DNA from 3 places in the Nonomuraea sp. NPDC049486 genome. Region 1 is predicted to be linked to each of the others. Evidence: riboswitches for the same ligand, from Rfam matches in the RefSeq annotation. Region 1 holds a riboswitch; each other region holds the start of a gene.
What was found. Region 1 has a riboswitch for cyclic di-AMP ahead of AB0K05_RS39955 (serine hydrolase). Riboswitches for the same ligand answer to the same signal wherever they lie in the genome.
Positions count from the first base shown of each region.

Region 1 (10,269 bases):
TGCGGGTCCCCGCCGACGTGGCGATTCTCGGGTACGACGACATCGACTTCGCCGCGGCGGCGGCCGTGCCGCTGTCGTCGATCCGCCAGCCGCGCGAGCAGCTGGGCCGCACCGCGGCGCTGATGCTGCTGGAGGAGGCCGACAGCCCCGGCGGCCACGAGCACCGTCACGTGGTCTTCCAGCCTGACCTGGTGGAGCGGGTCTCGACGGCGCACCCGTGAATCCCGGGCCGAGCTGTCACGTCAGAAGGCATGGGGGCCGAAGCGGCCCCAGGCCACGAACGCGGCCAGGACGAGCAGCACCACGTTGACGGCGATCGCCGGATGCTCCCCGCGCCGGCCGTGCGTGACCGCGGCGCCGATCATGACGATGACCAGCCCGGCCGCCGCCAGCGGGGTGAGGATCGGGACGACGCCGAACGTCGCCGGCAGGATCAGCCCGAGCGCGGCCAGCACCTCCAGCCCGCCGATGGCCTTGACCGCGCCGGCGGAGAAGTCCTCCGTCCAGGCCAGGCCGGAGGCCGCGAGCCTCTCCTTGGGCTGCGCCAGCTTCATCAGCCCGGCCACACCGAACACGGCGGCCAGCAGGCCCGCGACGATCCACAGTGCGAGGTTCATGGGGGTCCCGTTCTCACGCGGCTTGAAATGTTCAACAGGACCCTAGAGGGTGCGGCGGTCCGTCCGTGCGAGCGGCCCTGGCCGGGCCGCTCGCACGGAGACCGCTATCGCTGTGCGGCCGCGGCGCCGGCCCAGCCGAGCAGGGCCTCGGCGGTCTGGAAGCGGCGGCTGGAGCTGGTCTCACCGAGGAGGACGCCGACGAGCCGGCTGCCGCCCCGATCGGCGGCGAAGGCGAGCGTGTAACCGGCGGCGCGGGTGTAGCCGGTCTTGACGCCGAGCGCGCCGGAGGTGCCGAGCAGGCGGTTGGTGTTGCGCCATGAGTACGAACGGCGCTCGGAGGTCGCGGGGACGGTGTGGTACTGGGTGGAGGTGACCTTCTCCAGGGTCGGGTTCTCCAGCACCTTCTGGGCCAGGCGGACCTGGTCGCGGGCGGTGGAGTGGCCGCCGCCGCCGTAGGGCATGCCGTCCGCGTTGACGTACAGCGTGTCGTTCATGCCGAGCTGCCGGGCGGTGGCGTTCATCGCGGCCACGAACTCCTCGACGTCCGGCCCGTACGTGCGCGCGAGCGCGTGCGCGGCGTCGGCGCCGGAGGGCAGCATGAGCGCGTGCAGCATGTCCTCGACGGTCAGCGTGTCGCCGGCGCGCAGGTGGGCGACCGCGGCGCCGCCCCTGGCGGCGTAGCCGACGTCGGCGGTGGTGACCTCGACCTTGTCGGTGGGCTCGGCCCGCTGGAGCACCACGTACGCGGTCATCATCTTGGTGAGGCTGGCGACCGGCCTGCGCAGGTCGGCCTCCTTGCTGAAGTGGACCTGGCCGGTGGTGGCGTCGACCAGGTGGGCGGCCGTGGCCAGGACGGCGGGGGCGGCTTCGGCCTGCGCGGCGTCGACGGGGGTGGCGACCGGCGGGGCGGCGTGGGCGGCGGTGCTGCCGGCGGTCAACGCCGCGGCGGCGACGGCGAGGCTGATCAGCGCTCCGCCGAACCGGTGGGTGACGTTCATCTCGGGGCTTGCTCCTAGCTTCCATGCCGCCTACCGGGTTAGCTGACGGGTTCGGGCGTGGAAGTGCCCTACGGCGCGTGGTGCGCCGATTCACCCCGAGGGGAATGGGTCCCCGGCTCCGCGAACGGATTCGGCGGCCGTGCGCTCCCCGGGGGTGGGGCACGCACGGTCTGGGCAAATGAAGCCTCAACGTAATGCAATCTGACAAACGTCGCAACTCGCCATGATTAGGACTTGACCTCCGATATCGCCGGTCATGCTCCCGGCCGGACGACCATCAGCACGACCACGGCCGCCCAGACCAGGTTGTAGAAGCCGGCGAGCATGGACAGCGCGCGCAGCCGGCTCCCGTCGTCCGGGTCGCGCAGCGCGTCCCGCTGGCGCGGGTAGATCTGGGTCGCCAGCAGGACGGCCGCGACGCCGGTCAGCACCATCGAGGCGACGATCCAGAGCTCCCCCATCCGGCCCTGCGCGAGGGCCATCACGATGCCGACGGCGGGCACCACCAGACCGAACAGGCTGTAGCCGCGGGTGATGCGGTGCAGGGCGGCGGCCACGGCCGGGCTGCGCTCGCCCTCGCCCGGCGGGCCCGCCACGGGGGCGTAGCGGGGAAACAGGCTCGCGGCCACGGCCGAGCCCCCGACGAACACGATGGCCGCCAGGACGTGCACGGACAGCAGGACGTGATCCCTCACGTTCGATCCTCCAACCTTCAGGGTGACTGAAGCTTAGCGGAAGCTTCAGGCACTCTGAAGGTTGTCCCACCTCCCAGCCGGCGGCGGAGGCGCCCTTGACGGTTGTGGTGTTGGCGTTAACACTTGGCACACATCTCTCCACCAGCAAGTGAGCACGACGAAGCAACCAGTTGTGTTAGCGCTAACACAACTGGTCGACCCCACCCCCCAAGGAGTCCTCGTGTTGGCTTCCCTGCCGGGCACGGTGCGCCGGATCCTGACGCTCGCCGTCGTCACGATCGTCCTGTCAGCCCTGTTCACGACCGGCCGCGCCCAGGCGGCGCCCGGCCCGTCCTTCACCAACCCCGTCGTCCCGACGCCCAACAGCGCCGACCCGACGCTGGTCTTCCACAACGGCTTCTACTACTACGTCGCCACGACGTGGAACTCCGACGTGGTCATGCGCCGCTCGGCGACGATCGCCGGGCTGCGCAGCGCGCCCGAGCAGGTCGTCGTACGGACAGGCGGCAACACGATGTGGGCGCCGCACCTGGAGATGGTCGGGAGCCGCTGGTACCTGTACTACTCGGTGGAGCAGGGCAGCCTGCCCCGCCGCACCCACGTCGCCGAGAGCGCCGGGTCCGACCCGATGGGGCCCTACACCGTCCGCGGGATCGTCAACCTGATGCCCGACAACGGATGGGCGATCGACGCCAGCCTGCTCAAGCTCGACGGCAACCTCTACATGACGTTCTCGGCGTTCGCGTCCGACGGCCTGCAGTCGCTGTTCATCGCGCCGATGTCGAACCCGTGGACGGCGAGCGCGTTCGGCAGGCGGATCTCGGCCCCGACCCTGGACTGGGAGCGTCAGAACGGCGCCGTCAACGAGGGCTCCTTCGCGCTGCAGCGGGGCGGCCGCACCTTCCTGACCTACTCGGCCAGCCACTGCAACGGCCCCAACTACAAGCTCGGCATGCTGGAGTACCGCGGCGGTGACCCGCTGTCGGCCGCGTCCTGGACCAAGTTCGCCAGCCCGATCTTCCAGCGCAACGACGCGAACGGCGTCTACGGCCCCGGCCACCACTCCTTCTTCACCTCGCCCGACGGCACCGAGACCTGGATCGCCTACCACGCCAACTCCTCGTCGAGCCAGGGCTGCGGCACCACCCGCACCACCCGGGTGCAGAAGATCTCCTGGAACGCCGACGGCACGCCCGACCTCGGCGTCCCCGTCTCGACCTCGACCGTGATCCCCGGCCCCTCGGGCGAGCCCACCCCTGCCACGGCGCGGATCCGCAACCGGCACAGCGGCCTCTGCCTGGACGACTACAACTGGGTGACCACGCCGGGCGCGGAGGTCCGCCAGTGGACCTGCAACGGCCTCGCCACGCAGGACTGGCAGATCACCCCGGCCGCCGACGGCTACTCCACGATCACCAACCGGCACAGCGGCCTGTGCCTGGACAACTACAACTTCGGCACCACCCCAGGTTCCGAGGTACGCCAGTGGACCTGCAACGGCCTGGCCGTCCAGCAATGGCGCGTCACGTCCGTGGGAGGCGGCTACTCCACCCTCACCAACCGGCACAGCGGCCTGTGCCTGGACAACTACAACTTCGGCACCGCCCCGGGCTCCGAAGTACGGCAGTGGACCTGCAACGGCAACAACGCCCAGCAGTGGACCGTCTCCTGACCAGGAGACGGTCCTAGCCGAGGCGCAGCCCCGCGACGAGGAGCCCGACCATGCGGCGGGCGTCGTAGCGGGGATCGCCGGCGCCGACGCAGAGGTTCCCGATGCCCCGCATGAGTTCGAGGGCGTCCTGGCCGGGGCGGATCTCGCCGGCGGCGGCCGCCGCTTCGAGCAACCGGGCGCACACGGGCACGAGCCGGTCGAGGAAGTAGGCGTGCAGGGCGTCGAAGCCGGCGTTGTCGGACTGCAGGACAGCGGCGAGCCCGTGCTTGGTGACCAGGAAGTCCACGAAGAGGTTGATCCAGCGCTCCAGGGCGGCGTACGGCGTGGCACTGGTCGCCAGCAGGGCCGGACCGGCCTCGGCGCAGGCTTCGACCTGGTGCCGGTAGACGGCGATGATCAGGTCCGCCCGCGTCGGGAAGTGGCGGTAGATCGTGGCCGTGCCGACGCCCGCCTTGGCCGCGATGTCGCGTATCGGCGCGTCGACGCCCGACGTGACGAAGACTTCTCCGGCGGCGTCGAGCAGGTTCTTCTCGTTGCGGCGGGCGTCCGCCCGTTTGGGCCGGGCCGCGCGCCCCGCGCCCCGCTCGCCGTCGTTCATCGCGCCACGCCTCCGGTGTTGCTAAACGGGACAGTGTCCCGTATCGTCAAACGGGACGCTGTCCCGCTTCTTTCATGATGCCAGAGCGGGCGCCCGCCGGCCAACCACGCCGGCCACTTCACCCACGAACGAGGAAGACCTTCTTATGAGCCGATCAGTCATCGCGCCCGCGCACGCGGCCCAGGGCGCGCCCATCCCGGTCCTCTCGGCGCGGCCGGTGGTGCTGCCGGCCCCCGGCCGGGGTGAGGACCTCCAGGTGCGCGTGTCCGCGCCCGCCGCCGGGCGCGACCTGCCGATCATCGTCTTCTCGCACGGCTTCGGCTGGTCGATGGACGGGTACGACCCGCTGGCCGGCTTCTGGGCCGCCCACGGCTTCGCGGTGGTCCAGCCCACCCATCTCGACTCCAGGACGCTGAACCTTCCGCCAGACGATCCCCGCACACCGCTGATCTGGCGGTTCCGGGTCGAGGACCTGAAGCGCGTACTCGACCACCTCGACCTGGTCGAAGCCGCCGTCCCCGGCCTGAGCGGGCGTCTGGACCGGAGCCGCGTCGCCGTGGCCGGGCACTCCTGGGGCGCCCAGACGGCGAGCATGCTGCTGGGCGCGCGGATCGTCGATCCCGAAGGCGGGCCGGGGCAGGACCTGTCCGACCCCAGGGTCAAGGCGGGTGTGCTGCTCGCCGCGCCCGGCCGGGGCGGCGCCGACCTGACGCCGTTCGCCGCCGAGCACATGCCCTTCATGAACCCGGACTTCAGCCACATGACCACACCGGCCCTCGTGGTCGCGGGTGACCGGGACCAGTCCCATCTGAGCGTCCGGGGGCCGGACTGGTTCACCGACCCGTACACCCTGAGCCCGGGCGGCAAGAGCCTGCTCACGCTGTTCGGGGCCGAGCACGGGCTCGGCGGCATCGTCGGCCGCGACGTCACGGAGACGACGGACGAGAACCCCGAACGGGTCGCCCTGATCCAGCGGCTCACCACGGCCTACCTGCGCAGCGCGCTCGACCCGGAGGATTCCGGCTGGGCGGCGGCGCTCGCGGCGTTGCTGGAGAGCGCCTACCCGCTGGGTCGCGTCGACTCCGACTGAAGCCCCGCCCGCCGGCCCTCCTCGTCACCCCGGCCGTATCGGGCGTCTCCCCCTCGCGTGGCCGCTAGATTGGGCGAAACGGTCATCGGATGGCGAGGTCGAAGGTGCCGATCGGACGAGGGTCCCGGGAGCCGGGACGGGGCATGCGGCCCTACGGATGGATGCTGGTGCTCGCCGCGGCGGTGCTCGCCGTGGACCAGGCGTCCAAGCTCTGGGCGGTCTCGGCGCTCTCCGGCGGCGAGCGCGTCACGGTGATCCCGGAGTTGATCCAGCTGCGGCTGCTGTTCAACCCCGGTGCCGCGTTCTCGATAGGGGCCGGCGCGACGTGGGTGTTCACCCTGACGGCGGCCGCCGCCGTCGCCGGCATCCTCTACACCGGGCGGCGGCTGCGCTCGCCCGCCTGGACCGTCGTGCTGGGCGCGCTGCTCGGCGGCGCCACCTCCCATCTGCTCGACCGCCTGTTCCGCCCGCCGGGCTTCGCTCAGGGTCATGTCGTCGACTTCATCGACTACGGCGGCCTGTTCGTCGGCAACGTCGCCGACATCGCGCTGACCGCCAGTTGCGTCGTCCTCATGGTGCTCACCGTGCGCGGCATCCCCCTGGCCGGCGCGGACGCCGGGGAGCGCCCGAGCTCGTAGCCGGGCGGGCCGTGTCAGCGGCCGCGTCAGCCCGGCGACGGCCCCGTGTCAGAGCGGCCGGCGATGGTGGGCGCCATGAACGATTCAGCCATCGCCGCCTCCGGGCTGCGCAAGGCGTACAAGGACAAGGTCGTGCTCGACGGCGTCGACCTGGACGTCCGGACCGGCACGGTCTTCGCCCTGCTCGGGCCCAACGGCGCCGGGAAGACCACGACGGTGCACGTGCTGACCACGCTGCTGGCCCCCGACGCCGGGAAGGCCGTCGTCGGGGGGCACGACGTGGCCACGGAGACCAAGGCGGTGCGCGCGGCCATCGGGGTCACCGGGCAGTTCGCCTCGGTCGACGACCTCCTCACCGGCGAGGAGAACCTGCTGATGACGGCGGACCTCCTGCACCTGCCCAGGGCGGAGGGCAGGAGGATCGCCGGCCGATTGCTCGACCGGTTCGACCTGGCCGGATCGGCGGGCAAGCTGGTGGCGTCCTACTCAGGCGGCATGCGCCGCAAGCTGGACCTGGCCATGACGCTGGTCGGCAAGCCGCGGATCATCTTCCTGGACGAGCCCACGACGGGACTCGATCCGCGCAGCCGCCGCACCATGTGGCAGATCATCAGGGAACTCGTGGCCGACGGCACGACCATCTTCCTGACCACTCAGTATCTCCAGGAGGCCGACGAGCTCGCCGGCCGGATCGCCGTGCTCGACCAGGGCCGGCTGGTCGCCGAGGGCACCGCCGACGAGCTCAAGCGCCGGGTTCCCGGCGGTCATGTCCGGCTGCGGTTCACCAGCCGGGACGAACTCGACGCCGCGGCGCGGGTCCTGCCCGGGTCCACGAGGGACGACGAGGACCTGACCTTGCGGGTGCCCGGCGACGGCGGGGTGCGGTCGCTCCGGGCGCTGCTCGAACGGCTCGACACGCATGCGGTGGAGGTCGGCGAACTGTCGGTGCACACGCCGGATCTGGATGACGTCTTCTTCGCCCTCACCGGGCACGGGAACAAGGAGGTCAGTGCCCGATGAACGCCTTCTCTGCTTTCCTGGCGGACTCCGCCACCATGGTGCGGCGCGACTTCAGGCACACGATGCGCAATCCGCTGACGCTGTTCAACGCCGTGTTCGTGCCGGTGTTCGTGATGTTCCTCATGGTCCACGTGTTCGGCGGCGCTTTCGACGTCGGGGCCGACTACGTCGACTACGCGACGCCTGGATTGATCATCATGACCATCGGCTACGGCATCGGGCCCACCGCGACCGCGGTGAACTCGGACATGACGACCGGATTCATCAACCGGCTCCGCGTCATGGACGTGTCCAGGGCCGCGGTGCTGAACGCGCACGTGATCGCGATCATGCTGCGGACCATGGTGGCCATCGCGATCATCATCGGGGTGGCGGTGCTGCTGGGATTCCGGCCGGCGGCGAGTCTCCCGCAGTGGCTCGGCGCGATCGGCATCGTCGCCTTGACGGTGCTGGCGATCGGCTGGCTGACCGTCGCGTCCGGGCTCGCCGCTAAGACACCGGAAGGCGCGGGACTCGCCGGGGTCCCGCTGATGCTCCTTCCCTTCCTGAGCAGCGCCTTCGTGCCGGCCGAGACGATGGGGCCGGGTGCGCGGCAGTTCGCCGAGTACCAACCGTTCACCTCGATCATCGAGACCCTGCGCGGGCTGCTGTCCGGCACGCCGTCGGCGGGCCCAGCCATCACGGCGGTCGCCTGGTGCGCCGGGCTCACGCTGGTGGGCTACCTGTGGGCGCGCAGGACGTTCACGAAGCGAGCGTGATCCCGGCCAGCTCGCGCCAGTCCTGCCGCTGACCGGCACGGAACGCCTCGGCGAACACGGTCTCGCCGAGGCGGCTCCGCGTGGCCGCGGCGATCCTGGCGGCGTCCGGCTGCGAACGGTCCGGCGTGCCGCGCACGCCGTCGCTCGCCGCCAGCAGCCGCACGGCCTGTTCGTACTCCCCCTGGCGCAGCGCGAGGTCCGCGATCCCGATCAGCATCTCGGCGATCATCGGCGGGTGCGGGTGCTCCGTGGCCGCGGCCGCGCGGAACGCCTCCTTCCGGTGGGCGCGGCCCTCCTCGATGTCCTCGGTGAGGTAGCCGTACAGGTGCATGGTCATGGCGTGGACCGAGCCGGGCATGCCCGGCTCGCCCATCACCGCCCGCACCGTGGCCAGGTGCTCGTGCGCCTGGCCCGGCTCGCCGCGCCAGCGCGCCAGCTGCGCCTTCGACAGCGCCAGCTCGGCGAGGGCGTCCGGCCAGACGATCCCGCCCGCGCACCGCTGCGCCTCCGCCATGGCGGACGCGCTGGACCGCTCGTCGCCGAGCAGCCAGTACAGCTGGGCCTGCCGCGCCCGCACGCCGACCACGTCCTCGACGGCGCCCACCTCGGTCAGCGCCCCGACGACCTCCTCGTGATGCTCGCAGGCGCGGGCGAACTCGCCGCGGGTGGCGAGCCGGTCGGCCAGGAAGGTCAGCGCCAGCGCGATGCCCATCCGGTCGCCCAGCGCGCGGAACTCGGCGAGCGCGGTCTCGGCGTCGAGGTCCACGTCGGTCTCGTCGCCGCCGAGCGTGAGCCGGAACCGGCCCCGGGTGAGCCTGGCCTGCGCGCGCACCCACGGATCGGCGCCGGCGATGAGCGGCTCGAACGCGGGCATGAACTCCGCCGGGCCCCGCAGCGTCCGCTCCAGCAGCTCGACGAAGCCGAGCAGCGGGCGGCGGGACCCGCTGCGCCGGGCCAACCGGTGCGCCTCCTGGATCCACTCCCGCGCCTGATACTGGTCACCGCCGATCCCGGCGGTCACGAACATGGTCACGATGAGGTACGCCATCGCCCGCACCTCGTCGGACACCTCGCCGGGCAGCGAGGCCGCCGCGACGCTCAGCTCGGCGCCCTCGGCTCGGTGCCCGCCGAGATACCAGAAGTAGCCCGCGGCCGCGACCAGCCGCATCGACTCCTGGGCCCATCCCCCGGCGATCGCCCGGCGCAGGGCCGCGGTGATGTTGTCGTGCTCGGCATCGAGCGTGGCCAGCCATTCCAGCTGCCCGGCCCGGCGCAGGTGCGGATCGGCCGTCTCGGCCAGCTCGGTGAAGTACGTGAGGTGCGCCCGGCGCGCCGGCTCGGTCTCCCCGGCTTCGGCGAGCCGGTAGGCCGCGTACTCCCTGATGGTGTCGAGCATCCGGTAGCGCATCGCGCCCCCGCCGTCGGCGAGCAGCAGCGACTTCTCGATCAACGCGGTCAGCACGTCGAACACCTGCTCCCCGCCGGACGCCTCGTCCCCGCACACCCGTACGGCCGCTTCCAGGCTCGCCCCGCCGGAGAACACCGAGAGCCGCCGCAGCACGCGTCGCTCGGCCTCGCTCAGCAGGTCCCAGCTCCAGTCGACGACCGCGCGCAGCGTCTTGTGCCGGGGGAGCGCCGTACGGCTGCCGCTGGTCAGCAGCCGGAACCGATCGTCCAGCCCGCGTGCCAGCTGATCGACGGACATCGTGCGCAGCCGTGCCGCGGCGAGCTCGATCGCCAGCGGCATCCCGTCGAGCGCCCGGCAGATCCGCGCCATGGCCGGCAGGGCGGCCGCGTCGGCGCCGAGGTCCTGGCGCACCAGGCGCGCGCGGTCGCGCAGCAGCCGCACCGCGGGCGAGGACCCGATCTCGGCCGGGTCCGCCCGCTCGGCGGGCAGCGCGAGCGGCTCGACCTGCCACAGCACCTCCCCGGTGATCCCGAGCGGCTCCCTGCTGGTGGCCAGGATCCGCAGGCTCCGGCACTCCCCCAGCAGCCGATCGGCGAAGGCCGCGGCCTCCTCGATCACGTGCTCGCAGTTGTCCAGGATCAGCAGGATCGCGCGTTCCCGGACCGCGGCGATGAGCCGGTCCGTCCGGTCCCCGCCCCGCACGCCGCCGAGCAGGGCCTGTTCGCGCAGGCCGAGCGCGGTGAGCGCGGCCTGCGCCAGCTCACCGCCCGCCCGC
Region 1 is NZ_JBFAPV010000021.1:51,532-61,800, forward strand. It holds gene AB0K05_RS39945 (LacI family DNA-binding transcriptional regulator) at 1-221, shown strand, start outside; gene AB0K05_RS39950 (DoxX family protein) at 243-617, opposite strand; gene AB0K05_RS39955 (serine hydrolase) at 722-1,615, opposite strand; cyclic di-AMP (ydaO/yuaA leader) riboswitch at 1,628-1,761, opposite strand; gene AB0K05_RS39960 (hypothetical protein) at 1,870-2,310, opposite strand; gene AB0K05_RS39965 (family 43 glycosylhydrolase) at 2,531-3,982, shown strand; gene AB0K05_RS39970 (TetR/AcrR family transcriptional regulator) at 3,996-4,580, opposite strand; gene AB0K05_RS39975 (chlorophyllase) at 4,726-5,670, shown strand; gene AB0K05_RS39980 (signal peptidase II) at 5,814-6,308, shown strand; gene AB0K05_RS39985 (ATP-binding cassette domain-containing protein) at 6,384-7,328, shown strand; gene AB0K05_RS39990 (ABC transporter permease) at 7,325-8,086, shown strand; gene AB0K05_RS39995 (BTAD domain-containing putative transcriptional regulator) at 8,070-10,269, opposite strand, start outside.

Region 2 (10,269 bases), on a different contig from region 1:
CGCCCGTGTGGTCGACCTGGTGGATCTTGCCGGGGTCGGCGTACAGGCCGCGCACGCGGTCGCCCACGACGGCGTCGGTCAACGGTTATACATAGATTGATTTTTACGAACTTGTGTTCGAGCATCAACTTGACGTCAGCATGATCGTCTATACATGATCAGCTGTCCCCACCCCCCGGTTTCCCAGAAGCAGGCCATGTCGCCCCTCACCCCCGCCCGAGAGCAACCCTCGCCGCCCAGCGGCGCGGTCTTCGTCGACCACAGCGGCCGGCGGAGGAGGTGGTTCACGATGGGCGCGGTCCTGGTCAGCACGCTCACCCTGGCGGCGACGGTGACGCTCGTGGGCGCGGTGCTCGCGGACACGCCGCTGCCGGCCGGCGGCTGGCCGAGCCGGCACGCGAGCCCGCCGCCCGGCGGCACGCCCTCCGACGACGCCGCTCCCGGCAGCGAGCAGGCCGAGCCGGAGCCGTCCCTCTCCCGGTCCAGGTCCCGGCGGGCGCCGACCCGGTCAGCGCCCACGCGCGCCTCCGGCCGGCGCACCACCGCCGCGCCCTCCCGTACGCGAGCCAAGAGCCCGTCCGCCCGCCCCGCCTCACCGTCCGCGCGGCCGTCCCGTACGTCCGAGCCCCCGGACACGGGCGTGGCCGTGGAACCCGAGACGGCCCGCGACACCACACCCCCCGGCGAGACCACCCCCACCCAGCAACCGGAGCCCGCCGCGACCCCCTCCCCGGACTCCAGCGACGAGCCCTCCCAGACCCGGAACCCCACCACCCCCGGAACCCCCTCATGACCCCCCGCCGCAGACGCCCCGTCCCACAACCGGACAGCGCGCCCGCGCCCGGATGGGGGCAGGCACACGACCCGGGTCTCGGCAGGACGATCGGGCAGGCGGCGGATCGGGTGCCCGGTCCGGCGTACGGGCGTGACGTCCGTCGGGGTGGGCGGCGGCGGGGCAGGAGGCGGGTGGCCGGGCGGGGTGTGGAGCCTTCGGGGCACTGGCTGATGTTGCTGGCCGGGGTGGCGCTGGCGGGGTGCGCGCTGACGCTCGACGGGTTCGTCAAGAACGTGGTCGGCGAGACCGGGCCCCAGCGAGGCGGCGGGGACCCGGCGTCGTGGCTGGAGCCGGTGCGCCGCAGCGGCCCGGTGCTCGACCTGACCGGGGACAAGCCGGCCGGCGCCCGCCCGAAGGCCCGCACGGTGGCGCTGACGTTCGACGACGGGCCCGACCCCGAGTGGACGCCGCTCGTGCTGGACGCGCTGAAGAAGCACGGGGCGAAGGCGACGTTCTTCACGGTCGGCTCGAAGATCGCCGCCCATCCGGAGCTGACCCGCCGGATCGTCGCCGAGGGACACGAGATCGGCAACCACACCTACACCCATCCCGACCTGTCCGCCGTCCCCGCCTGGCGGGCCGAGCTGGAGCTGAACCTCACCCAGAAGGCGCTGGCCGGGGCGACGGGGCTGCACACGATGCTGGCCCGCCCTCCGTACTCCTCGACCCCTGACGCCATCACCGGCGAGCAGTGGGACACCCTGGCGATGCTCGGCCGCGAGGGCTACCTGATCGCGCTGGCCGACCTCGACACCGAGGACTGGAGCAGGCCGGGCGCGGCCGGCATCGCCAGGGCCGCGTTCCCGCGGGGCGGGCGCGGGGCGGTGGTGATGATGCACGACTCCGGCGGCGACCGCGCCCAGACAGTCGAGGCCGTCTGCCGCCTGCTCGACCGGCTGGACCGGGCCGGCTACCGCGCCGAGACGCTGACCTCCGCGCTCGGCATGCCGTCGGCGCACCGGCCGGCCGCGCAGCCGGAGCGGATCGCCGGCGCCGCGCTCGGCCTGGCGCAGCGCGCGGCGAACGCGTTCACGGACGCGCTGTGGTGGGTGCTGTTCGCCACCGGCGTGCTGACGCTGGCCCGGCTGCTGCTCCTGGTGGTGCTGGCCCGGGTGCACGCCCGGCGCTCCCGGGGTCCGGGACCGGCCCTGACCTGGGAACGGCCGCCGGGGGTGAGCGTGATCGTGCCCGCGTACAACGAAGAGGCGGGGATCGCCGCGACCGTGCGCTCGCTCGTCGCGACCGCGTACCCCGGGCCGGTGGAGGTGCTGGTGGTGGACGACGGTTCCACGGACCGCACCGCCGAGGCCGCCGCCGGGCCGCGGCTGCCGGGAGTACGGGTGATCAGGCAGGACAACGCCGGCAAGGCCGCCGCACTGAACACCGGCATCCGGCACGCGCGCCACGAGTTCCTCGTCATGGTCGACGGTGACACGGTGTTCGAGCCGGACACGATCGGGCATCTCGTGCGCCGGCTCGCCGACCCCCGCGTGGGCGCGGTGAGCGGCAACACCAAGGTCGGCAACCGGCGCGGGCTCATCGGCCGCTGGCAGCACGTCGAGTACGTGATCGGCTTCAACCTGGACCGGCGCGCGTTCGAGCTGCTCGACTGCATGCCGACGGTGCCGGGGGCGATCGGCGCGTTCCGGCGCGGCGCGCTGGTCGGGCTCGGCGGGGTGAGCACCGACACGCTGGCCGAGGACACCGACCTGACGATGGCGCTGTGCCGGGCGGGCTGGCGGGTGGTGTACGAGGAGCGGGCGCTGGCGTGGACGGAGGCGCCCGCGACCCTGGGGCAGCTGTGGCGGCAGCGCTACCGCTGGTGCTACGGCACGATGCAGGCGATGTGGAAGCACCGCCGCGCGCTGGCCGAGCCGGGTCCGTTCGGCCGCCGCTGCCTGGGTTACCTGGCGCTGTTCCACGTGCTGCTGCCGCTGCTGGCGCCGGTGGTGGACCTGATGGCCGTCTACCACACGGCGGTCGGCGACCCGCTGCCGGCGGTGGCGGTGTGGGCCGGGTTCGTGGTGGTGCAGGCGGCGGCGGGCTGGTACGCGCTGCGGCTGGACCGGGAGCGGGTGTCGGCGCTGTGGGTGCTGCCGCTGCAGCAGCTGGTGTACCGGCAGCTGATGTATCTGGTGGTGTTCCAGTCGGTGGCGACCGCGCTGCTCGGGGTGCGGCTGCGCTGGCACACGGTGCGCAGGCAGGGCACTTTCGCGGCGCCGTGACGGCACCGGCGGGAGATTTTACCCGGAGGCCGGATTCCCTTACGTACAAGGGGTTTCGGGGGTGTTACCCCGGGTCCGAACCGCCAAACCGGATATGTCATACTTGCAATATTTTTGTCTGCATATATACCTTTTGCGTATTCGCGGTGATACCTCAACTCTGTTGCCGCATCGATTGACCGGACCGTGCGCTGTCCTGACGGTGTCCCCCTCACGCCAGGGCAGCGCACGGCCGCCGAATCCGCGTCTCGCGGAGCCGGGGACCCACTTCCTGGGGTGAATCGGACGCCAGCGTCCGTAGGGGACTTCCAACTCCGAACCCGTCAGCTAACCCGGTAGGCGGCATGGAAGCAAGGAGTCATTTCCTCATGCCCAAGCCTCGGCTTGCCGCTGCGCTGAAGTACCGTCCCAGCAACCGTCTCAAGTACGCCTTCGCCGGCGCGCTGCTGGCGGGGACCACCGCCGTCGCCAGCGTGACCGGCACCGCCATCGCCGCCACCGGCGGCGCCGCCGCCCCCGTCGAGCCGAACCCGGCCATCGCCCAGCAGCAGGCGGCCCAGCTCACGTACGGCCAGGACGTGTCGAACTACCAGCCCGACCATGACTGGGCGGCCAGCCCGGCCGAGTTCGGCATCATCAAGGCCACCGAGGGCACCGGCTTCACCGACAAGACCTTCGCCCGGCACTGGCAGGAGCTGGACAAGAAGGGCATCGTGCGCGGCGCGTACCACTACGCGCACCCGCGCAACAACCCGATCGCCGAGGCCGAGCACTTCCTGTCCGTGGTGAACTCCCAGCCCGCCAAGCCCGGCGACCTGCTGGTGCTGGACCTGGAGACGACCAACGGCAGGTCCGTCTCCGAGGTGAACGCCTGGGCCAAGGCCTGGCTGTCGCACGTCAAGGCCAAGACCGGCGTCACGCCGCTGTTCTACAGCGGCTGGCACTTCGCCGACACCTACGGCGCGGGACTGTCGGAGTACCCGCTCTGGGTGGCCCACTACAGCAAGCCCAAGGGCGAGATCACCCCGCCGGCGGACTGGAAGTCGTGGACCATCCACCAGTACTCCGACAAGCCCATCGACCACAACGTCTCCGCCCTGACCCCCGACCAGCTCCGCAGCCTGGGCCGTCCGGCCTGACCCGCTCTGTGACGCCTCCCGTTGAGGGAGGCGTCACAGTCGTCTCAGCCCTGGTGGATCCTGAGCCCACGCTCCTCCATGCGCCGCAGCAGCTCGGCCGGACCCACCGCCGTCTCCGGCAGCAGGTAGAACTCCTCCAGGATCGGCCCCGCGTCATCGGGCGCGGCCGCGTCCCAGATCACCTCGTCACCCGGCGCCGTGACCTCGAAGGTGAAGAACGCGCAGCACGCCTTCTCCCGCGCGGCGAGATCCCGTACCCACTCCTCGACCCCGTCACCGGCGCGGAACCGGAACCGGATGCCCCCGGCGGTCCGCTCGCGTCCGGTGAGCGCCTCGCCGAACAGCCGCCGGTACTCGGCCAGCCGTTCCTCGGGGGTGTCGCGGGCGGTGGTCATGTCGCAGACGATCGGTGGGGTGTCCATGATGTGCTCTCCTTCCGTCACTTCCGGAGCGTAGAGTCTGGACCTAGGTCCAGGGTCAAGAGGAGAGCGGTGTGAAGATCGGCGAGGTGGCCCGCGAGGCCGGGGTCAGCGTGGACACGGTCCGCTTCTACGAGCGCCGCGGCGTGCTGCCGGCGGCGGGGCGCAGGCCGTCGGGCTACCGGGTGTTCGACGCGTCGGCGGTGTCCAGGATCCGCGCCGCCAAGGCCCTGCAGGAGCTGGGTTTCACGCTGGACGAGGTGGCCGGCGCCCTGCGCTCCCACGACGCGGGCGGCGCGACCTGCGCGAGCGAGCGGTGGCGGCTGGAAGCGGTGGTGGAGCGCATCGACGCGAGGATCGCCGAGCTGGCCCGGGCCCGCGACCTCGCCGCCCGGAGCCTCGCCGACTGCCGCTCCGGCGACTGCCGCTTCCCGACCGGCCTGTCCTTCTAGCGCGAGCCCTCGCCGGACTCGGCCAGGTCGGCCTCCTCCTTGGTCTTGTGCACGGTGCCGTCGGCGTGCTCGGGCGGCCCGTACGCCGTGTGGAGCACGAGCGGCGCGGCGCCGGTGTTGACGAAGTTGTGCGGGGTGCCCGCCGGGACGGCGACCAGGTCGCCCGCCTTCACCGGACGGACCTCACCGCCGACACGGGCCTCTCCGGTCCCGGAGACGAAGGTGAGGATCTGGTCGGTGTCCTCGTGCACCTCCTCGCCGATCTCACCGCCCGGCGGGATGGTCATGGTGACGACCTGGACCTTCTCCCCGGTCCACAGGACCCGGCGGAAGTCGGTGCTCTCTTCGGCGACGGTGGCGATCGCGAAATGGTGCACGGTCGGCTCCTGTGTCTCGCGGTTCAAGCTGGCGTATGACTCTTGCCAGGACAAAAGCTGACATAAACGTAATGTCCGGCAGGCGGACACCGGGCGCGGTGCTAGCTTCACCGTCATGAAGGTGCCGGAGAGGCTGCTGTGGGCCGTCGAGACCCTGGAGACGCGGCCGGGCGAGCGGGTTCTGGAGATCGGCTGCGGCCGCGGCGTCGCCGTCGGACTGCTCTGCGAGCGCTCCGCCTCCGTCACCGCGATCGACCGGTCGGCGGCGGCGGTAAAGGCCGCACGCGAGCGCAACGCCCGCCACGTCGAGGCGGGCGCCGCGGTGATCGAGCAGGCCGAGCTCGACGGCGGCGGGCTGCCCGGCGGCCCGTACGACAAGGTGTTCGCCGTCAACGTGAACGTCTTCTGGACCCGCTCCCCCGCCGCCGAGCTGGCGGCGGTCAAGCACGCGCTCGCGCCCGGCGGCTCGCTCTACCTGTTCTACGAGCCGCCGGGCGCCGCCAAGGCGCAGGAGATCGCGGTCAAGGTCCAGGCCGCGCTCGCCGGGTCCGGCTTCACGTCCACCACCCTGACGCGCGGTCTCCTGCTGTGCCTGAAGGGTGAGCTCACCCCGTGACGGTGACCGTCAGGTCCCCCGTGACGGGCGCGCCGCCCGGCGTGCGGACCGTCAGCGTGCCGGTGTAGGTGCCGGGCCGGCTGAAGGTCCTGGCCGAGGTCACGGTGAAGGCGGCGTTGATCCGCATGCCGGGGATGCTTCCCTCCCTGGTGGTGGCCGGGGTCACGGGCTCCTGGACGCCGTCGCTCCAGGTGACGGCCGCCTCCAGGCCGGCGGCGGTGTGGCCGGGCGCGGTGAGGGTCCAGGAGGCGCCGGTGGGCCGGCCGGTGCGGGTGCTCACCGATCCGCCGAGGATCTCCAGCCGCCAGGGCACGTCGGCGGTCGGGAAGAAGTTCGTGCCCTGCACGGTCAGCCTGCCGCCCATCTTCGCCAGGCGGTTCTTGAAGTCGGCGTAGTCCCGCTGGTCCTGGGGTGTCCAGCCGACCTCGGCGGTGGCGATCAGGCGCGGGTAGGCGTAGTACTGCGCCTGCTCGACGCGGCGGATGAACTCGCCCCACACCGCCGACTCCACGCCGAGCACGCTGCTCTCCTGGATGCCGGGGATGTACGTGCCGGGGTCCCAGTTGTAGTGGCGGTCCAGGCCGCACGGCCCGCCGCACGCCCAGGTGCCGCCCTCGGGCTGGCGCGAATCCTGCTTCTGCGGCACGTACGCGTGCGCGGCCGGGGAGAGCACGACCTGGGCGCCGCGGTCGTTCACGGCGGCGGCCACGGCGTTCCGGTTGCCGTTCCAGAACTGCACCACCGCGTTGTCCCGCGGCAGCGCGGTGCCGGCGTACTCGTTCCAGCCCACGACGGTCTTGCCGAGGGCGCGCACGTTGCCGGTGAAGGCGTCGACCATCTTGACGTAGTCCGCGTGGCTGGTCGAGAACGCCTCGTCGCCGCCGATGTGCAGGTAGGGGCCCGGGGTCATGGCGGCGATCTCGGTGAGCACGTGCTCGGCGAACTCGTACGTGACCGAGCTGTGCGCGTCCAGGGAGGAGTAGCCGACGGCGCCGGTGCCGTTGTGCGGGACGGTGGTCTCGCCCGGCTTGAGTGCCGGCCGCGCGCCCGGGGTGTTGAGCTGCGGGATGGAGTGCAGCGCCGAGTTGACGTGGCCGGGCAGGTCGACCTCGGGGATGACGGTCATCCCGTGCTCGCCGGCGTAGCGGACGATCTCGGCGTAGTCGGCCTTGGTGTAGAAGCCGGTGATGCCGGGCTCGGTGCCCCGCTCGGTCATCGCGGTGGCGCCGCCGACCTCGGTGAGGGCGCCGTAGTCGATGCCGGACGGGTTGCTCGCCGGGTCGTCGAGGGCGATGCGCCAGCCCTGGTCGTCGGTCAGGTGCAGGTGCAGGCGGTTGACCTTGAACTGGGCGGCGGCGTCGATGTAGGTCTTGACCTCGTCCACCGGGTAGAAGCTGCGGGCGACGTCGAGCATCATGCCGCGGTGCGCGAAGCGCGGGTAGTCGGTGATCTCCACGGCGGGCACCGTCCATTCGGCGCCGACGACCTCGCCCGACTCGGCCCACTGCGGGAAGAGCTGGCGGAGCGTCTGGACGCCGTGGAGCGCGCCGTTCGGGGTGGCGGCGCGGATACGCACCTCGGCGGCGGTCACCGACAGCGTGTACCCCTCGGCCTCGTGGCCCTCGGGCGCCTTGCCGGCGCCGACCTCGATGACGATGGGCGCCGGGCCGCGGCCGGCGGCGGCGACCGTCAGCTTGTGGCCGGTGGCCCGGCGCAGCAGGCGGGCCAGGTGGTTCGCGGGCGCCTGGGCGGCGTCGCCGAGGGCCAGGACGCGGGTGTTGCGGTGCAGCGTGTACGGGGCGCCGCCGGTCTCGGTGAGCGACACCGGCTTGGGCAGCAGGCCGAGCGTGGGCTCGGGGGCGGCGGGCGGACCGTCCCAGATCTCGAACTCGGAGATCGAGTAACCGTACGCGGCCCAGCGCTGCTTCCCGTGCACGCGCACGTACGAGACCGGCTCTGCGGAGCGCACGTCGATCACGTCGGTGCGCGGGCACGTGTCGCGCCGCAGCGAGGCGACGTCGGTCCAGGTCTGACCGTCGGCCGAGGTCTGCAGGACGAAGTCGCGCGCGCAGGCGTTCGGCCAGTGAAGTGTCACGTGGTCGACCTTGGCGGGTGCGGCGAGCTGGACCTGGACCCAGTTGTCGTCCTGGTACTTCGATGACCAGCGGGTGGCGGTGTCGCCGTCGTTGACGTGCGCGGCCACGAAGTCGGCGCGGTCCAGCTCGACGCTGGAGGCGGTGGCGGCGCCGGCGAGCGCGAGGTTGACGGGCCCGGCGGCGGCCTGGGCCGGTGCGGGGATGGTGAGTGCGGGAGTTAAGAGCGCGGCGGTCGCTAGGGCCACGAGGGAGCGGCGCATGGGACTCCTTATCGATGCGCGGTGGTTCGCACAGTGTGATCACCCTTGCCGATTAACGTCAAGAGAGCGGAAATAAAGTAGCGGTAACGCCCAGGTCGCCCCTCTTGCGGTCAGCGCTGGTCACCTTTAACGTAAACGCCCAGGAAAAAATGAGCGATCGGAGTACGGGTGACCAGTCCACGCAACGTCCTGTTCCTGATGACCGACCAGCATCGGGTGGACACTCTCGGCTGCTACGGCAACCCGGAGGTCCGCACGCCCGCGCTGGACGGCCTGGCGGCGGAGGGCACGCGCTTCGACCGGTTCTACACGCCGACCGCCATCTGCACCCCGGCGCGGGCCTCGCTCTTCACCGGCCTGCACCCGTTCCGGCATGGCATGCTCGTCAACCCGGAGCGCAACGGCGGCGGACGCGACGAGGTCGCCGCCGGCCAGCCGGTCATGTCCGAGCCCCTGCTGGCCGCCGGCTACAACATGGGCCACGTCGGCAAATGGCACATCGGCCGCGAACGGGGCCCCGAGTTCTACGGCATGGACGGCGAGCACCTGCCGGGCGCGCTGAACCCGTTCCACCACCCCTCCTACCAGAGCTGGCTGAAGGAGCACGGCCATCCCCCGTTCGCGGTGGAGCGGCCCGTCTTCGGCACGGCCCAGAACGGCACCGGCCGCGGCCACCTGATCGCCGGCCGTCTCAAGCAGCCCGCGGCGGCCACGGTGGAGACCTTCCTCGCCGACCGCACGCTGGAGCTGCTGGAGCGCTACGCCGGCGACTTCCACCGCGGCGACAGGCCGTTCGTGCTGTCCTGCCACTGGTACGGGCCGCACCTGCCGTACCTGATCCCGGACGAGTTCTACGACATGTACGACCCGGAGCGGGTGCCGCTGCCGGAGTCCATGGCCGAGACCTTCGACGGCAAACCCGAGGTGCAGCGCCGCTACTCCGAGTACTGGTCGGCCGACCACTTCGACGCCGACGCCTGGCGCGGGCTGATCGCCGCCTACTGGGGCTACGTGTCGCTGATCGACGCGCAGGTGGGGCGCCTGCTCTCCGCCCTGCGCGAGCTGGGTCTGTGGGACGACACGGCGGTGATCTTCACGGCCGACCACGGCGAGTTCACGGGCGCGCACCGGCTCAACGACAAGGGCCCCGCCATGTACGAGGACATCTACCGCATCCCGGGCATCGTCCGGGTGCCGGGCGCCCCGGCGCGGACCGTGGACGCCTTCGCCACGCTGATCGACCTCAACCCCACGATCCTCGATCTCGCCGGGCTGCCGCCGCAGGATCCGTGCGACGGCGCGAGCCTGCTCCCGCTGATCGGCGGCGAGCCGCCCGAGGGCCGCGACTCGGTGGTCACCGAGTTCCACGGCCACCACTTCCCCTACTCCCAGCGCATGATCCGGGACCACCGCCACAAGCTGGTGTTCAACCCCGAAGGCGTGCACGAGCTGTACGACCTGGACAGCGACCCGCACGAGCTGCGCAACGTCTACGCCGTGCCCGCCTACGCGGCGGTCCGGCGTGACATGACCGCGCGGCTCTACCAGGAGCTGCTGCGCCGCGGCGATCCCGCGTACAGCTGGATGAGCTACATGGCCGACATCGGCGAGGGCCGAGCCCCCGACGTGGACGGCGTCGCTGACGAGGTGGCCTGATGCCGCCCGTCACCCCACCCGTGAACCCAGAAAGGACCTCCCGATGAGGCGTCCTCGCATACTGGCCGCCGCCCTCGCGGCCCTGGCCATCCTGCTGCCCGTCACCGCGTGCGGCTCCTCCTCCGAGGAGGGCGGCGCCGAGCCCGCGAAGGTGCGCTTCGGCTACATCGCCGACTTCGCCGGCGCGGCGGTGC
Region 2 is NZ_JBFAPV010000006.1:322,285-332,553, reverse strand. It holds gene AB0K05_RS20340 (hypothetical protein) at 197-793, shown strand; gene AB0K05_RS20335 (bifunctional polysaccharide deacetylase/glycosyltransferase family 2 protein) at 967-3,060, shown strand; cyclic di-AMP (ydaO/yuaA leader) riboswitch at 3,284-3,417, shown strand; gene AB0K05_RS20330 (GH25 family lysozyme) at 3,429-4,199, shown strand; gene AB0K05_RS20325 (hypothetical protein) at 4,244-4,621, opposite strand; gene AB0K05_RS20320 (MerR family transcriptional regulator) at 4,693-5,070, shown strand; gene AB0K05_RS20315 (cupin domain-containing protein) at 5,067-5,447, opposite strand; gene AB0K05_RS20310 (class I SAM-dependent methyltransferase) at 5,563-6,063, shown strand; gene AB0K05_RS20305 (family 20 glycosylhydrolase) at 6,053-8,419, opposite strand; gene AB0K05_RS20300 (sulfatase-like hydrolase/transferase) at 8,588-10,075, shown strand; gene AB0K05_RS20295 (aliphatic sulfonate ABC transporter substrate-binding protein) at 10,119-10,269, shown strand, end outside.
Region 2: another riboswitch for cyclic di-AMP. It lies ahead of AB0K05_RS20330 (GH25 family lysozyme); the one in region 1 lies ahead of AB0K05_RS39955 (serine hydrolase).

Region 3 (10,269 bases), on a different contig from region 1:
GCCGGTGGTCGAGGCTGCACGGGCTCGCCGTTCAGGTCACGACGACCGGCACGGCGCTGCCGATGACACCGGAGGCCGAGTTCGCGCTGCTGCGCACGGCCCAGGAGGCACTGGCCAACGTGGCCAAGCACGCGCACGCCACCAGGGTCGGCGTGACCCTGTCCTACCTGGACCACGAGGTCGCGCTGGACGTACGTGACGACGGCAGGGGCTTCGACCCCGCGGGTCTCGACACGGACGGCGGGTCACCGCCGCCCCGCGGCGGCGGATTCGGCCTGACCATCATGCGTCAGCGCGTCGAAGGACTGTCCGGCACGCTGCGGATCGAGTCCGAGCCCGGAGCCGGCACCGGGATCTCGGCCTGCGTCCCCACCCTGCCGGCCGGGAGCCACGCATGACCGATCACGCGGCCACGGTCCGGTTGTTGATCGCGGACGACCATCCCGTCGTCAGGGACGGGCTGAGCAGCATGTTCGCCTCCGCGCCGGGATTCGAGGTGCTGGGCGAAGCGGCGGACGGCGCCGCGGCCGTACGGCTCGCCCAGGAGCTCCGGCCCGACGTGATCCTGATGGACCTGCGCATGCCGGGCATGGACGGGTTGACCGCGATCAACGAGCTGACCAGGCTGGGCGTCACCGCGCGCGTGCTGGTCCTGACGACCTACGACACCGACACCCATGTCCTCCCGGCGATCGAGGCGGGGGCGACCGGCTACCTGCTCAAGGACTCTCCCCGGGAGGAGTTGCTGCGAGGCGCGCGGGCCGCCGCCAAGGGAGAGAGCGTGCTGTCCCCCTCGGTGGCGGCACGGCTGATGAACCGGGTCAGGACCCCCGCGCCGCAACTCCTCAGCCGTCGTGAGCTCGAGGTCCTCGAACTCGTGGCGGCCGGGAACACCAACCGTGAGGCGGCCGCCCGGCTGTTCATCACCGAGGCCACGGTCAAGAGTCACCTTCTGAACATCTACGCCAAGCTGGGCGTGGGGGACCGCGCCGCCGCCGTCACCGAGGCGTTCCACCGAGGGCTGCTCGTCCCGCGATGACGCTGGAGATCCCCTTCTCAGTGCATCGAGATGTGCACGTGGTCGAAGTGGTTCTCGGTGATGCTGCCCCGGTCGGACATGCCGCTCCAGCCCGAGCCGTGGTTGATCCGCTGCTTCCAGATCACGTACTTCACGCCCAGCTTGCCGCGGTTCTGCACGGCCCATTCGGCGATGCGGTCGCCGAGGGCCGTGTTGGTCCCTGACGGCATCGAGCCGCCGGTGCTCATCATGAAGTCGCAGGCCCGGCCCAGCGGATGCTCGCCGCTCGACCCGGAGCGGAAGCAGCCCACGCTGAACGGCAGGGCGAAGTTCTTCGCGATCTCGGTCTTCATCAGCCGGGTGCGGGGCGTGATGTTGTCGGCGCCCGACGGGAGCTGCGGCGCCCAGGTGCCGTCGGAACGGCGGCCGGTGGCGATCGGCACCAGATCTTCCAGCTTCTTCTCGATGTCCTTGATGACGCCCTCGGCCTCTTCGCGCTGGCCGGCCACCTCGGCGGCGTCGGACTCGATCTCCTTGGTCAGCGCCGTGGCCTCGTCGGCCGCCTTCTTCGTCTCGTCGCGGGCCTCGGCCACCTTGTCGACCAGCGCCTGCTGCTCGGCCGTGAGCTGCGCCAGCAGGGCGGCGTTGCGGCCGTCGGGCAACTGGATCAGGCTCGGCAGCTGCATGCCACCGCTCTGGTACTGCAGCAGGGCCAGCTCGGCGACCCGGTCCTCGGCGGAGCTCAGGGTCTGCTCGGCGGTGGCCAGCCGTTTGTCGGCCTCCTCCGCCGCCTTGCGGGCCTCGGCCAGCTCGACGCGCTTGAGGTTGTAGCGCTCGATCAGCTTGTCGACCTTGGCGTTGAGCTGCTTCAGCTCCCTGCGGAGCTGCTGCTCGCCGGGCTTGGGGTCCGCCGCCGCGGACGTGGTAAGGGCCGGGGTGAAAAGCACCGCCGCGGCGGTGACGAAACCGATGGCAAGATGCGCGGGGGACGCTGCCGCCACGTGATGGGTCCTCTCCCTCTGCCGGCCGGGTTAGCTGACGGGTTCGGGTACGGGAGCGCTCCCTACCACCGAAGTGGATTCACCCCAAGTGCGATTGGGTCCCCGGCTCCTGGGCAACTCGCCCAGGATTAGGCATGTTCACACGGCGCTTTACGGTCGTGCTGGAAGGGATAGTAGTGGTAGATCACAAGTAATGCGAGTCAAACGGAAATCTCTTAGTGATCTACCTGTGATCGAAGCATGCGTGCGGCTTCTTCGGGGAGCACGTCGTTGACGAACGCGCCCATGGCCGACTCGGATCCTGCCAGATACTTCAGCTTGCCCGGGGCCCGCCTGATGGAGAACAGCTCCAGGTGCAGGTAGCCCAGCTCGCGGTCCTGCCGGACCGGCGCCTGGTGCCAGGCCGAGATGTACGGCATCGGCACCCCGAACAGCCCGTCCAGCGCGCGCAGCACCGAGGTGTAGAGCGGGGCGAACGCGGACCGCTCGGCCTCCGACAGCGCCGCCAGGTCGGGCACCTGCCGGTGCGGGTAGAGGTGCACCTCGAACGGCCAGCGCGCGGCCGCCGGCACGAACGCCGTCCACAGCTCGTTGGCCGCCACCACCCGGACCCCGGCCTCCCGCTCGGCGGCCAGCACGTCCGCGTACAGGTTGCGGCCCTGTCGCCGCTCCGCGTACCGCCGGGCCGCCCCGAGCTGCAGTTTGGTGCGCGGCGTCACGTACGGGTACGCGTAGATCTGCCCGTGCGGGTGGAAGAGCGTGATGCCGATCTCCTCGCCCCGGTTCTCGAAGCAGAAGACCTGCTCGACGCCCTCCAGTGCGGACAGCTCGGCCGTACGGTCGGCCCAGGCCTCCATGACCAGCTCCACCCGGTCGTCGGAGAGCTGGGAGAAGGACGAGTCGTGCGTCGAGGTGAAGCACACCACCTCGCACCGCCCCATGCCCGGCCGGACCTCGCTCAGCCCCCCGACATCCTGATAAGTCCCGAGATTGCCGGAGAAGGAGGGGAAGCGGTTCTCGAACACGACCACGTCGTAGTCGTACGCCGGGATCTCCGACGCCCGCGTGTCGGACGACGGGCACAGCGGGCACTCGTCGGGCGGCGGCAGGAACGTCCGGGTCTGCCGGTGGCCCGCCATCGCGATCCACTCCTCGGTCAGCGGGTCGTAGCGCAGCTCCGACGCCACCGGCCGCGGGTCCAGCGGCCGCCGGTCGATCGCGCTGCGGTCGGCGCCGTCGCTCCGGTCGAAGTAGATGAGCTCCCGGCCGTCGGCCAGCTCGGTGATGGTGCGCTTCACGCCGCCCCCTCTGCGATGATCAACTCTCCGGCCCTGTCGGCCAGCTCCCTGCGTGCCTCCTCGGGCAGCCCCGCGTCGCTGATGACCACGTCGGCCTCCGTCAGCTCGGCGATGGTGCTGATGCCGACCGTGTTCCACTTGGTGTGGTCGGCCGGCACCACGAGCCGGTGCGCGGCGCTGACCAGCTCACGGTCGGTCTCGGACTCCAGCAGGTTGGGAGTGGTGAACCCGGCGCGCAGGCTCATCCCGTGCACCCCGAGGAAGAGCGTGTCGACGTGCAGGCGGCGGATCGCGGCCACCGCGACCGGGCCGACAAGCGCGTCGGAGGGGGTGCGCACGCCGCCGGTGAGCACGACCGTGCGGTCGGCGCGGGCGTTGCGGTGGAAGACGTCGGCCACCGGGATCGAGTTGGTGATCACGGTGAGCTCGGGCACGCCGATCAGATGGTGGGCCAGCGCCCAGGTGGTGGTGCCGGCGGACAGGGCGACCGCGGTGCCGGGGCGCACGAGCTGGGCCGCGCGGCGCGCGATGGCCTCCTTCTCCTGCTGCTGCCTGGCCGACTTGGCGGTGAAGCCGGGCTCCTCGGTGGAGCCGGGACCGACCGCGGTGGCGCCGCCGTGGACCTTCTCCAGCAGCCCCCGGTCGGCGAGCACCTCCAGGTCCCGGCGGATGGTCATGTCGGAGACGCCGAGCTCGCGCACGAGGTCGGCCACCCGGACACCGCCCTTGCTGCGCACGCGTTCGAGGATCGCCTGCTGGCGCTGCTGTGCGAGCACGCCCCCGCTCCTTCCAACAGATTCCACCAAATTATGACACGAATATGTTGGGGAATGTTAGGTAACCCCAGGCCTTGCCGGGAAGCCGGTGAAGAGGGACGTTGGGTTGGATCCCGTACCCCGACCACCGGGAGGTGACCGTATGGCCAGGCGCGCACGCAAAGGCAAGGCACGCAAGAAGAAGAAGGCCAACCACGGCAAGCGCCCCACCGCGCGCTGACGGACACCGCCGCCCGCCCGGCGGGCGGCGGGTCCTCGTTCACGCCGGCAGCCCGCTCAGCGCCTCGTCGATGCGCTCCTGCGGCAGCGCGAAGTCCTCCATCTCGCCCGACAGGTAGCGCTCGTACGCCGCCAGGTCGAAGTGGCCGTGCCCGCACAGCGCGGTCAGGATCACCTTCTCCTCCCCGCTCTCCTTGCAGCGCAGCGCCTCCGCGATGGTCTCGGCCAGCGCGTGCGTCGGCTCTGGTGCGGGCAGGATGCCCTCCGTCCTGGCGAAGCGCACCCCCGCCTCGAAACACTCCCTCTGCGAGCGGGTGACCGCCTCGAACATCCCCAGCTCGTACATGTGCGACAGCAGCGGCGACATGCCGTGGTAGCGCAGCCCGCCCGCGTGGATGGGGTCGGGCACGAAGTCGTGGCCCAGCGTGTGCATCTTCATCAGCGGGGTCAGGCCCGCCGTGTCGCCGAAGTCGTAAGCGTAGCGGCCGCGCGTGAACGACGGGCACGCCTCCGGCTCGACGGCCCGGATGACCGGGTCGATCTTCCCGGCCAGCTTCTCGCGCAGGAACGGGAAGACCAGGCCGCCGAAGTTCGACCCGCCGCCGGTGCAGCCGACGATGACGTCCGGCATCTCCTCCAGCTGCCCCAGCGCCTCCTCGCCGATCACCGTCTGGTGCATGAGCACGTGGTTGAGCACCGACCCGAGCGCGTACCGGGTGTCGTCGGCCGACGCGGCGACCTCGACCGCCTCGCTGATCGCGATGCCCAGGCTGCCGGGGGAGCCGGGGTACTCGGCCAGCACCTTGCTGCCGGCCTGCGTCACGGGCGACGGGCTGGCGTGCACGCTCGCCCCGTACACGCGCATCAGCGCCGAACGGTACGGCTTCTGGTCGTAGGAGGCCCGCACCATCCAGATCTCGCAGTCGAGGCCGAACTGGGCGCAGGCGAAGGCCAGCGAGCTGCCCCACTGCCCGGCGCCCGTCTCGGTGGTGAGCCTGCGCACGCCCTCCTGGGCGTTGTAGTACGCCTGCGGGACGGCCGTGTTCGGCTTGTGCGAGCCAGCCGGGGAGACGCCCTCGTACTTGTAGTAGATGCGCGCCGGCGTGCCCAGCGACTTCTCCAGGTTGCGGGCCCGCATAAGCGGGGTCGGCCGCCACAGCCGGTAGACGTCGAGCACTTCCTGGGGAATGGGCACGTACCGCTCCTGGCCGACCTCCTGACGGATGAGCTCCATCGGGAACAGCGGCGCCAGGTCATCGGGACCGATCGGCTGCCTGGTCGCCGGGTGCAGCGGCGGGGGAGGCGGGGCGGGCAGATCGGGAACGATGTTGTACCAGTTGCTGGGGATCATCGTCCCAGTCTGCTCCCGCCGCCGGTCACGATCCAGTCCCGTCAGGCGCGTCGCTCCGCGTCGACCTGGCGGCGCACCTCCGGCACGACCTCCTCGGCGAACCTGGTCAGCTGCTCCCGCTGGTCGCCCTCCGGCCACAGGATGAACGTGTCCATCCCGTAGGCCACCGCCAGGTCGGTCAGCTCGTCCACCCACTGCCCGGCCGGGCCCTTGAGGAAGCCCTCGCTCGGGCCTCCGGTGATGGTGCCGTTGACGTTGTAGAGCCTGCGCACGTCCCGCGGCCGGCGATCCGCCTTCTCCGCGGCCTCGTCGATGCGCGCCTGCAGCTCGGGCAGCCGCTCCGGCGGCGCCCACGACGAGGACGGCAGCCACCCGTCGGCGGCCCTGCCGGTGAGCGCGAGCGCCCGCGGCCCGCCGACGCCGAGCCAGATCTCCATCGGGTGCGCGGGCTCAGGCCCCGCCTGCGCGCCGCTGAGCCGGTAGTGCTCGCCGTCGAACCGCCGGTTGCGCTCGCCGCTCCAGATCGCCCTGACGACCGCGACGGCCTCCTCCAGCGCGCCGATCGCCTGCCCGGGCGTGCGCCGCGCTCCTCCGTACGCCTCGATCGCGTCCCAGAACGCCCCGGCGCCCAGCCCCAGCTCCACCCGGCCGCCGCTGAGCAAATCGAGGGTGGCCGCCGCCTTGGCGAGCACGGCCGGCTGCCGCATCGGCAGGCTGGCCACGTCAGGGAACACCCGCACCCGCTCGGTGGCCGTGGCGATCACGCTCAGCAGCGTCCAGGTCTCCACGTAGCGCCGCTGGTACGGGTGATCCTGCACACCGATCAGGTCCAGCCCCAGTTCGTCGGCCAGCCGCGCGTACTCGACCAGCGGATCATCGGCATAGGGCACCAGGAAGTAGCCGAACTCCAGCGGACGTCCATAATCAGCCATAACCGTCACCTACCCGTTCACGGCCCGGATCGCCAGCCGATCCGGATGGTCCGCCCGTACCACCACATCCGCGACCTCCTGCGGCCGCACCTCGCGCTCGTACCGCTCGTACGCCGGCAACCGCCACCGCTCCTCCGCGGGCGTGCGGCGCTCCAGCGCGCCCCGGGACAGCCACACGTGCACGGCCAGCTCGACCGGCAGCCCCCGGCCCAGCAGCAGCGTGCCGTCGAGCAGCAGCACCCCGCCGGGCGGCAGCGTCCGGTACGGCACGCGGTAGGCGCGGTCGGCCCCGCTGTCCCACAGCGCGGGCAGCACCCTCCCCGACCGCCCCGGCCCCAGCGGCTCCAGCACCTCGCGCAGCAGCGCCCCGGTGTCGAGCCACTCGTCGTAGAACACGTCCGGGTCCGTGCGCCCGAACTCCAGCCGCAGCGACGCGGGCCGCAGGAAGTCGTCCGCGGACACCCGCAGCACCTCCCGCCCGCGCACCCGCAACGGCCCCGCGAGCCGATCGGCCAGCTCACCCGGCCCGGCCGCCGGCGCCCCGTCGACCACCACCCGCACCCACGCCTCGCGCGGCCACCCCGCGACCCTGTCGGCGAGCTCCTCGGCCAGCGCCCCGGCCGAGATCGGTCGTACACCCATCACCCGAGCCTACGAGCCGCCCGCTCCAGGACGGCGGGCCTCACCGAGATCGCACTGGCTTCACCCCGGCCACTGACTACCTGGAGTCTTCGCGATCGTCCGAGAGTCGAGTGTCCCCGCCGGGGGCGCTTCCGCAGAACAGCTTCCAGAGATGGATGCTCATCACGACGAACAGGGCGACTCCGCCGAGCATGATGACGAGGGCGCAGAGCGCGTACGGATGGAAGATCACGGGGCCTCCTGCCGTCGTGCTGATCATAGGCGACCCGGGGTTCCATCAGACAACAGCAAGGCCCAGGCGGTGGGATCGTCTCCCTGGCCTGGGCCTTCGCATGTGGAGCGGACGACGGGAATCGAACCCGCGTAGCTAGTTTGGAAGACTAGGGCTCTACCATTGAGCTACGTCCGCGCGAACCGGTCGAAGTCTGGTCTAGACTGCATCCGGTCGTCAGGGCGTAAGCGTACCGGAGTCCCGGAGCGCGTGCGTACCCCGGCGCCACGGGGCGTGGCGCAGCTTGGCAGCGCGCTTGCTTTGGGAGCAAGAAGTCGCAGGTTCAAATCCTGTCGCCCCGACCAGCCTGAAAGCCGCTTCCTGAGACCGGGGGCGACCGGCGGAGCCGGCCGTCACAGGTTCTCGGACGACCCTGTGCCGGGACGCCTGGCCCGGGTCGTAGGAGGTCGGGTGGTGTGCTCGTCCGCCGCGGCCTGAGAGGCCGGTCCGGAGTCGCGTGGTTCGCCCGGTGCGGCACAATGCCCCTGTGATACGCACTTCCTCCTTGGCCGCCGGCGCGGCCGCGGTGTTCGTGGTGACCGCCTTCGTCGTGGAAGGGCGAGGGCTGGTGGCGTTCCTCTGCGTGATGGCGCTGCTCTGCCTGGGCGCGTGGTTCTTCCTGGACCGCCGCGGCTCCTAGGGCCGGTCTGTCAGGGGCCGGCGTGGAAGAGCGCCCAGACGGCCTTGCCGCCGCGCCTCAGCGGGTCCCAGCCCCAGCACTGGCTGTACGTCTCCACGATGTAGAGCCCGCGGCCGTTCTCCGAGATGAAGTCGGGCTCCTTGCGCCGCGGCACGTCGTCGCTGGGGTCGGCGACCGCCAGCAGCACGTGCGGCGCCACCCTCATCAGCAGCAGGGTGATCTCGTTGCTGCCGTGCGCGTACATGCCGTACCTGACGGCGTTCGTGACAAGCTCGGAGACCACGAGGGCGGCGTCGTCGCCCAGCTCGGACAGGCCCCAGCGGGCGAGGGTGGAGCGGGTGACGTCTCTGGCCGTCTTGACCGAGTCGGCCTGGAACGGGAGGGGGCACGCGGTGGTGTACGGCTTGGCCGACGTGAGCAACTGGTCGAACCCCACCTCACGGGTGATCTGGAGGCAGTCGGCAGTGGCCAGAGGATCCTCCACCATCCCGCCGTTACCTCCCAGTTGCCATCGGCTTAGTGCATGTTTGGCCCAAAATGCACTAAGCCATCATGGGTCACGACCGGGCGTCGCTGCAAGACCCGAATGCACGTGCATTCGCAAGGTGCAGCAGCATGGTCGATGTACCGGAACATATCCGAATCGGACACCGAGCTGAGACCTTGTCATACCCGGCGATGTGGTGTCACTGTGTGGTGCGGACCTTGATAGGAGGCAAAGTGACGCAGAACCAGCCGGGTTCCGGCCCTACGGCGCTGCGCATCCTTCTGGGCTCCCAACTCCGCAAGCTCAGGGAGAGCAAGGGCGTCACCCGCGAGGAGGCGGGGCACCTCATCAGAGGCTCCGAATCCAAGATCAGCCGCATGGAGCTCGGCCGGGTCGGCTTCAAGGAGCGTGACGTCGCCGACCTGCTGACGCTGTACGGGGTGACCGACGACCAGGCGCGCGGCGCCGTGCTCGACCTGGTGGCCACGGCCAACGAGCCGGGCTGGTGGCACCGCTTCAACGACATCCTCCCCACCTGGTTCCAGGCGTACGTCGGCCTCGAAGAGGCGGCCGCCCGGATCAGGACGTACGAGGTCCAGTTCGTCCCCGGCCTGCTCCAGACCAAGGAGTACGCGCGCGCGGTCGTCACCGCCGGTTCCGCCGGGCTCAGCCCCGACGAGATCTCCCGGCGCGTCGACCTGCGATTGGAACGTCAGCGGCTGTTCGACAAGCCCGACGGCCCGGTGTTCTGGGCGGTCATCGACGAGGCCGCGCTGCGCCGGCCCATCGGCGGCGCCGAGGTCATGCGCGCCCAGATCGAGCATCTGATCGATCTGATGCGCCAGCCGAGCATCACGATTCAGGTCATGCCGTTCAGCTTCGGCGGTCACAGCGCGGAGGGCGGCGCGTTCGCCATCTTGCGCTTCCCGGACAACGACCTGCCCGACGTCATCTACGTCGAGCAGCTCGCCGGCGCCCTCTACCTGGACAAGCGTGAGGACGTCGATCGTTACACCGAGGTCATGGAACGGTTGTGCGCCGTCAGCACCACGCCTGACGAGACTGTGGAGCTGCTGCGCGCCATCGCGGATGAGTTCTGAGAGCTGCTGGGTCTGCCCTAGACTGACCATGGCGCTTGGATGCCGCCGTTGCGGAGCATGCCCAGCACCGATTACGTGGGCGCGGCGCGCGAGCCGTACCGAATGGACGCGCCTGCGAACACTCGAAGCTTGATCAAGGAGACCACCCCGTGAAGACCGCTGTCGAGGAGCTCAGCCCGACCCGGGTGAAGCTCACTGTCGAGGTGCCGTTCGACGAGCTGCGCCCGAGCATGGATGCGGCGTACAAGAAGGTCGCGCAGCAGGTGCGGGTCCCCGGGTTCCGCCCTGGCAAGGTCCCGGCGCGCATCATCGAGCAGCGCTTCGGCCGGGCGGTCGTCCTGGAGGAGACCCTCAACGAAGCGGTGCCCAAGCTCTACGGCCAGGCCGTCGACGAGGTCGACGTGTTCCCGGTCAGCCAGCCGGACATCGAGGTCACGAAGATCGAGGACGGTGAGCAGATCGAGTTCACCGCCGAGGTCGACATCCGTCCCAACTTCGACGTCCCCGACTACCAGGGCGTCGAGATCACCGTCG
Region 3 is NZ_JBFAPV010000027.1:6,919-17,187, reverse strand. It holds gene AB0K05_RS42270 (sensor histidine kinase) at 1-398, shown strand, start outside; gene AB0K05_RS42265 (response regulator transcription factor) at 395-1,039, shown strand; gene AB0K05_RS42260 (hypothetical protein) at 1,057-2,019, opposite strand; cyclic di-AMP (ydaO/yuaA leader) riboswitch at 2,025-2,164, opposite strand; gene galT (galactose-1-phosphate uridylyltransferase) at 2,235-3,317, opposite strand; gene AB0K05_RS42250 (DeoR/GlpR family DNA-binding transcription regulator) at 3,314-4,093, opposite strand; gene AB0K05_RS42245 (TrpB-like pyridoxal phosphate-dependent enzyme) at 4,353-5,663, opposite strand; gene AB0K05_RS42240 (LLM class flavin-dependent oxidoreductase) at 5,705-6,595, opposite strand; gene AB0K05_RS42235 (uridine kinase) at 6,605-7,237, opposite strand; gene AB0K05_RS42230 (hypothetical protein) at 7,314-7,469, opposite strand; tRNA gene AB0K05_RS42225 (tRNA-Gly) at 7,573-7,646, opposite strand; tRNA gene AB0K05_RS42220 (tRNA-Pro) at 7,737-7,813, shown strand; gene AB0K05_RS42215 (hypothetical protein) at 7,996-8,148, shown strand; gene AB0K05_RS42210 (ATP-binding protein) at 8,159-8,635, opposite strand; gene AB0K05_RS42205 (helix-turn-helix transcriptional regulator) at 8,869-9,735, shown strand; gene tig (trigger factor) at 9,885-10,269, shown strand, end outside.
Region 3: another riboswitch for cyclic di-AMP. It lies ahead of AB0K05_RS42260 (hypothetical protein); the one in region 1 lies ahead of AB0K05_RS39955 (serine hydrolase).